Regions from separate parts of the Streptomyces sp. NPDC007991 genome, predicted to be linked through region 1. Evidence: predicted binding sites of a transcription regulator. Region 1 holds the regulator's gene; each other region holds the start of a gene.
The links. Region 1 encodes HrcA, which represses chaperone genes, less so after heat shock. Its sites were predicted from a motif close to TTNGCACTCNGNNNNNCNGAGTGCNAA; they were not measured.

Region 1 (2,263 bases):
GCCGCCCAGGTCGAGGGTCCACTCGCCGGAGACCATGTGGCGGGGCGCGACCAGCCGGTCCGCGGCCTCCCGCGCGATGCTCTCCGCCAGGCCGTGGCGCACCGCGTCCGCGCGCAGCTCCTCGCGGTCCCGCAGGCGCGTCAGCAGCGCGTCCACGCCCACCGCTCCGAACACCTCCGCGTCCGTGAACTCCGCCACCCCGAAGACATGGTCGAAGTGGGGATGGGTCAGCGCGAGATGCGTCACACGGTGACCGGTGAGCGACCGCGCCTGCTCGCGCAACCGCGCGCCCTCGGCCGGGCTCGACCCCGCGTCGATCATGAGGACCGCGCCCTCACCGGCGACCAGCCCCGCCGTGCAGTCCCACACCGGGAGCCGGCACCGCCCCACCCCGTGGGCCACGCGCTCCCATCCGAGCTCTTCCCAAGTCACCGTCATACGGCGACGCTAGCGGTGACCGCCGCCCGGGGCACGACAGCACGCGACCAGCCTTGCCGGGGGTGTACCTCACCGCCGTACACTGGGCGGGGAATGCTGGCACTCGCACGCGCAGAGTGCCAGGCCCCACAGGCAGGACACCGGGCGGACGACTTCTGGAGGTGCGCGCGAATGCTCAGTGAACGCAGGCTTCAGGTGCTGCGCGCCATCGTCCAGGACTACGTCGGCACCGAGGAGCCGGTGGGCTCCAAGGCCCTCACCGAGCGGCACAACCTCGGCGTCTCGCCGGCCACCGTCCGCAACGACATGGCGGCTCTGGAGGACGAGGGGTACATCGCCCAGCCGCACACCAGCGCCGGGCGCATCCCCACCGACAAGGGCTACCGGCTCTTCGTGGACAAGCTGGCCGGCGTCAAGCCGATGACCGCGCCCGAGCGGCGCGCGATCCAGAACTTCCTCGAGGGCGCCGTCGACCTCGACGACGTCGTGGCGCGGACGGTACGGCTGCTGGCGCAGCTCACGCGCCAGGTCGCCGTCGTGCAGTACCCGTCGCTGACCCGCTCGACCGTGCGGCACGTGGAGCTGCTCGCTCTCGCGCCCGCGCGGCTGATGCTCGTGCTGATCACGGACACCGGGCGGGTCGAGCAGCGCGTGGTCGACTGCCCGGCGCCCTTCGGCGAGGCCTCGCTCGCGGATCTGCGCGCGCGGCTCAACAGCCGGGTGGCGAACCGCCGTTTCACGGATGTGCCGAGTCTGGTGGAGGATCTGCCGGAGGCGTTCGAGCACGAGGACCGGGGTACGGTCTCCACGGTGCTCTCCACACTTCTGGAGACGCTCGTCGAGGAGAACGAGGAGCGGCTGATGATCGGCGGCACCGCCAACCTGACCCGCTTCGGGCATGACTTTCCCCTCACGATCCGGCCGGTGCTGGAGGCGCTTGAGGAGCAGGTGGTGCTCCTCAAGCTGCTCGGCGAGGCGCAGGATCCGGGCGTGACCGTACGGATCGGTCATGAGAACGCCCACGAAGGACTCAACTCCACGTCCGTCGTGTCGGTCGGCTACGGTTCGGGCGGCGAGGCTGTCGCCAAGCTCGGCGTGGTCGGACCGACCCGCATGGACTACCCGGGAACGATGGGAGCGGTACGCGCAGTGGCACGGTACGTCGGACAGATCCTGGCGGAGTCGTAGTGGCCACGGACTACTACGCCGTACTCGGCGTGCGCCGCGACGCGTCGCAGGAAGAGATCAAGAAGGCCTTCCGGCGGCTCGCGCGCGAGCTGCATCCGGACGTCAACCCCGATCCGAAGACCCAGGAGCGGTTCAAGGAGATCAACGCCGCTTACGAGGTGCTGTCGGACCCGCAGAAGAAGCAGGTCTACGACCTCGGCGGCGACCCGCTCTCGCAGGCCGGAGGCGGCGGAGCGGGCGGCTTCGGAGCCGGTGGCTTCGGGAACTTCTCCGACATCATGGACGCGTTCTTCGGCACGGCGTCGCAGCGCGGTCCGCGCTCGCGCACCCGCCGCGGCCAGGACGCGATGATCCGCATCGAGGTGGAACTCGACGAGGCGGCCTTCGGCACGACGAAGGACATCCAGGTCGACACGGCGGTCGTCTGCAACACCTGTAACGGTGAGGGCGCGGCGCCGGGGACCTCCGCACAGACGTGTGACATGTGCCGCGGCCGCGGTGAGGTGTCCCAGGTCACGCGGTCCTTCCTCGGCCAGGTCATGACGTCGCGGCCCTGCCCCCAGTGCCAGGGCTTCGGCACGGTGGTGCCCACGCCGTGCCCCGAGTGCGCGGGCGACGGGCGTGTGCGGTCCCGCCG
Region 2 (2,263 bases), on a different contig from region 1:
TAGCCCTTGTCGAAGGCCATGCCCTCGGTGAAGTCCAGCTCCAGACCGAAGGTGTTGGACTCCTCGACGGTGATGACACCGTCCTTGCCGACCTTGTCCATCGCCTCGGCGATGAGCTCGCCGACCTGCTGGTCCTGGGCGGACAGCGCGGCGACCGCGGCGATGTCGGACTTCTCGTCGATCGGGCGGGCCGAGGCGAGCAGGTCCTCGGAGATCGCGGCGACGGCGGCGTCGATGCCCTTCTTCAGGGCGGCCGGGGAGGCACCGGCGGCGACGTTCTTCAGGCCCTCGCGCACGAGCGCCTGGGCGAGCACGGTCGCGGTGGTCGTACCGTCACCCGCGATGTCGTTGGTCTTGGTCGCCACCTCCTTGACCAGCTGGGCACCGAGGTTCTCGTACGGGTCCTCGATCTCGACCTCGCGGGCGATCGTGACACCGTCGTTGGTGATGGTGGGGGCGCCGAACTTCTTGTCGATGACGACGTTGCGGCCCTTGGGGCCGATCGTCACCTTGACCGTGTCGGCAAGCTTGTTGACGCCGCGCTCGAGGGCGCGACGGGCGTCCTCGTCGAACTTCAGGATCTTCGCCATGGGAGCGTGAGCCCTCTTCCGGAATCAGGGTTAACGGCACTGCGCCCCGGGCGCCCGGCTTCTTAGCGATCGCGGGGGGCCAGGGGCGCAGCTCAAAGCAATGTGCTTGGGGTGAATTACTTCTCGACGATCGCGAGCACGTCGCGGGCCGAGAGGACGAGGTACTCCTCGCCGTTGTACTTCACCTCGGTGCCGCCGTACTTGCTGTAGAGCACGACGTCGCCGACGGAGACGTCGAGCGGAAGACGGTTGCCGTCCTCGAAGCGGCCCGGGCCCACGGCCAGGACGACGCCCTCCTGGGGCTTCTCCTTGGCGGTGTCCGGGATGACCAGGCCAGAGGCGGTGGTCTGCTCGGCGTCGAGCGGCTGGACCACGATGCGGTCCTCGAGCGGCTTGATGGCAACCTTGGAGCTGGTGGTCGTCACGATCCGACCTCCCCCTTCGGAGATCTCACGGGGTTAACTGTCTGAGGTGGCGACCAGGTGGATCCGTCGTCGCGGGTGCCGGACCTGCCCGTCGCTGTGTTGGCACTCTCCAGTGGGGAGTGCCAGAGCCGAGACTATGACTGCGATTAGCACTCGGTCAAGCGGAGTGCCAATTGCCTGCGGCGCGTCGGCCTGGACCGCCTCGTCCGCGCAGGAGTCAGAGGTAGTCCTCCAACCGCCCCACCCGCAGCCCCCTGCCCTCGATCTGCCTCAGCAGGCGCTCCGTCCGTTCTGTGAGCGTCAGGGACGCGGGCTCGCCCGACGGTACGGAGACGATGTCGCCCGGGCGCAGGGCGGGCTTGCCGCGCGTGTACGTCAGGGCGCCGCCGGGGTCCAGGGACGCCCGCCACAGGACGACCGCCCGGATGCCGCAGTCGGCGGCGGCGCGCAGGGTCGTCGTGTCGTACGTGCCGTAGGGCGGGCGGAAGAGGCGGGGGCGGATGCCGAAGCGGGAGCGGAGTTTGTCCTGCTGGCCGCAGATCTCGGCGCGCTGGCCGGCGTAGGGCAGGCCGCGCAGGGCGGAGTGGTCGAGGGTGTGGTTCTGGAGGGACGCGCCGACCGCGCGCAGCCGCGCGAAGTGGCCGTAGCCGGGCCCCACGACGCTGTCCGTGAGGAACATGCTGACCGGAAGCCGCCGTTCGCGGACGAGTCCGACGAAGGAGGGGTCGCGTTCGGCTCCGTCGTCGTAGGTCAGGAAGACCACCCGGTCGCGGGTGCGGACGTGGTCGACGACGGGCGCGAGACTGCCCCGGTCCGGCCCGCCGATGTCGCTCGGCGCGTGCGCCGGGGACTGGCCCCGGCCGTCCGCCTCCGTGCGCTCCTCCGCGACCCCGGCGCATCCGGCCAGCAGGATCACTCCCGCGCACACCACGGCGGCCGGTGACCGCCGCCTCACAGGTAGTCCTCCAGCCGGCCCACCGCGTACCCCTCGGCCGTGACCTTGTTCAGGAAGCGGCGGATCATGTCGGGCATCGTGCCCGGCCACTGGTCGCGGCCGCGGAAGTGGGTGAGGACGATGTCGCCCGGGCGCAGTCTCCGGTCCCCCTCGCGGTACTCCCAGTGGTCGGCGAAGACCTCCTCGTTCCAGAGGGGCGCGTACTCGATGCCGCAGGCCTTGGCGGCGCGCAGGGTCGCCCCGTCGTAGCTGCCGTAGGGCGGGCGGAAGAGGGTCGGGCGCTTGCCGTAGCG
Region 3 (2,263 bases), on a different contig from region 1:
GCGAGGTCATCGCCGATCTGGAGAAGAACCACACCGGGATCGCCGCCCGGGTGCTGGACGACCAGGGCAAGCTGCGCCGGTTCGTCAACGTGTACGTCAACGACGACGACGTGCGGTTCGAGCAGGGTCTGGAGACGGCGACGCCGGACGGCGCCGGGGTGTCGATCATCCCCGCCGTCGCGGGTGGCTGAACCGGTCGACCGGCTTGATTGTTACCTTCGGTAACGGCGGTCACTGAGAGTTCATCGAATTGCCCCCTCCGTGAGAGAAGCGGAGGGGGCAATTCTGTGTGATTGAGCGCGGTACAGTTGGGGAACGCAGCGCCGATCTCCCGATCGGGAGCCCTGGATTCCCGCCGCGCGCCCGACAAGATGTAGCCAAAGTGTGTGTATCTTTCGCGGCTTTCGTTCCTTTTGTGTGGCCCGACTTGCCCTGAAGTCTGGCGAATTCTCCCTACATTCCGGACCCCGCGCGTCCAGAATTCTCGTCCGATTGACCTGTTGCAGACGGCAGTTGGACAGATACATTCGGCCGCGGTCGACGCGTTCCGGCGCACGCCCCCAACCGTGGGGGGTGAGGTCTGACCCGGGTCCGCGAAGTGTGGATCTGTGCAAGGGCCAGTAATAGGGGAGTTAGGCATGGCTCAGGGCACCGTCAAGTGGTTCAACGCGGAGAAGGGGTACGGCTTCATCGCGGTCGACGGTGGTGCGGATGTTTTCGTCCACTACAGTGCGATCCAGATGGACGGCTACCGCACCCTGGAAGAGGGCCAGCGGGTCGAGTTCGAGATCTCGCAGGGCCAGAAGGGACCGCAGGCCGACATGGTTCGCGTCTCTGCCTGAACGCGCACCACGACCAAGCGCAAGCGACCGGTCTTCTCTGAAGGGCCCGCACCCCCCGGGGTGCGGGCCCTTCGGCCTGCCCGTGGCCTGCGGGCCGAGCCGGGTGCGCCCTGTTCGCCGGAGGCTGAGCGCCCGCCCGAACCGTGGGAGTCGCTTGCACTCGCCATGCCCGAGTGCTAATCATTGCGTTAGCACTCTGAAGGTGAGAGTGACAACGTAAGGACCGGGTCGGTGAGGCCCGCAGGCCGGGTGGGAAGGAACCACGAGGTCGGCGAGCCGTCCGTCGCGGGCGCGGGCGCGGTCCGAAGTAATCACCCCCAGTCCTGGAGGGACCACTTCACATGGCCAAGATCATCGCGTTCGACGAGGAGGCGCGGCGCGGCCTCGAGCGCGGCATGAACCAGCTCGCGGACGCCGTCAAGGTGACGCTCGGCCCCAAGGGCCGCAACGTCGTCCTCGAGAAGAAGTGGGGCGCCCCCACGATCACCAACGATGGTGTGTCCATCGCCAAGGAGATCGAACTCGAGGACCCGTACGAGAAGATCGGCGCCGAGCTGGTCAAGGAAGTCGCCAAGAAGACGGACGACGTCGCCGGTGACGGTACGACCACCGCGACCGTGCTCGCCCAGGCCCTGGTCAAGGAAGGCCTGCGCAACGTAGCCGCCGGTGCCAACCCGATGGCCCTCAAGCGCGGTATCGAGCGCGCCGTCGAGGCCGTCTCCGCCGCCCTGCTGGAGCAGGCGAAGGACGTCGAGACCAAGGAGCAGATCGCCTCCACGGCCTCCATCTCCGCCGCCGACACCCAGATCGGCGAGCTCATCGCCGAGGCGATGGACAAGGTCGGCAAGGAAGGCGTCATCACCGTCGAGGAGTCCCAGACCTTCGGTCTGGAGCTGGAGCTCACCGAGGGTATGCGCTTCGACAAGGGCTACATCTCGGCGTACTTCGCCACCGACATGGAGCGTATGGAGGCCGTCCTCGACGACCCGTACATCCTGATCGCCAACTCGAAGATCAGCAACGTCAAGGACCTGCTGCCGCTCCTCGAGAAGGTCATGCAGTCCGGCAAGCCGCTGCTGATCATCGCCGAGGACGTCGAGGGCGAGGCCCTGTCGACCCTGGTCGTCAACAAGATCCGCGGCACCTTCAAGTCCGTCGCCGTCAAGGCCCCGGGCTTCGGCGACCGCCGCAAGGCGATGCTGCAGGACATCGGCATCCTCACCGGCGGCGAGGTGATCTCCGAGGAGGTCGGCCTCAAGCTGGAGAACGCCACGATCGACCTCCTGGGCAAGGCCCGCAAGGTCGTCATCACCAAGGACGAGACCACCATCGTCGACGGTGCCGGCTCCGCCGAGCAGGTCCAGGGCCGGGTCAACCAGATCCGCGCCGAGATCGAGAACAGCGACTCGGACTACGACCGC

Region 2: the regulator HrcA is predicted to act here: its motif matches at 1,162-1,188, upstream of groES (co-chaperone GroES).
Region 3: the regulator HrcA is predicted to act here: its motif matches at 996-1,022, upstream of groL (chaperonin GroEL).

The regions. Positions count from the first base shown of each region.
Region 1 covers NZ_JBIBJD010000002.1:528,460-530,722, reverse strand. The annotation lists gene ACFZDA_RS06535 (MBL fold metallo-hydrolase) at 1-438, opposite strand, end outside; gene hrcA (heat-inducible transcriptional repressor HrcA) at 610-1,626, shown strand; gene dnaJ (molecular chaperone DnaJ) at 1,626-2,263, shown strand, end outside.
Region 2 covers NZ_JBIBJD010000007.1:137,985-140,247, reverse strand. The annotation lists gene groL (chaperonin GroEL) at 1-590, opposite strand, end outside; gene groES (co-chaperone GroES) at 707-1,015, opposite strand; gene ACFZDA_RS21330 (polysaccharide deacetylase family protein) at 1,233-1,970, opposite strand; gene ACFZDA_RS21325 (polysaccharide deacetylase family protein) at 1,967-2,263, opposite strand, start outside.
Region 3 covers NZ_JBIBJD010000003.1:176,391-178,653, forward strand. The annotation lists gene ACFZDA_RS09235 (ubiquitin-like small modifier protein 1) at 1-191, shown strand, start outside; gene ACFZDA_RS09240 (cold-shock protein) at 639-842, shown strand; gene groL (chaperonin GroEL) at 1,184-2,263, shown strand, end outside.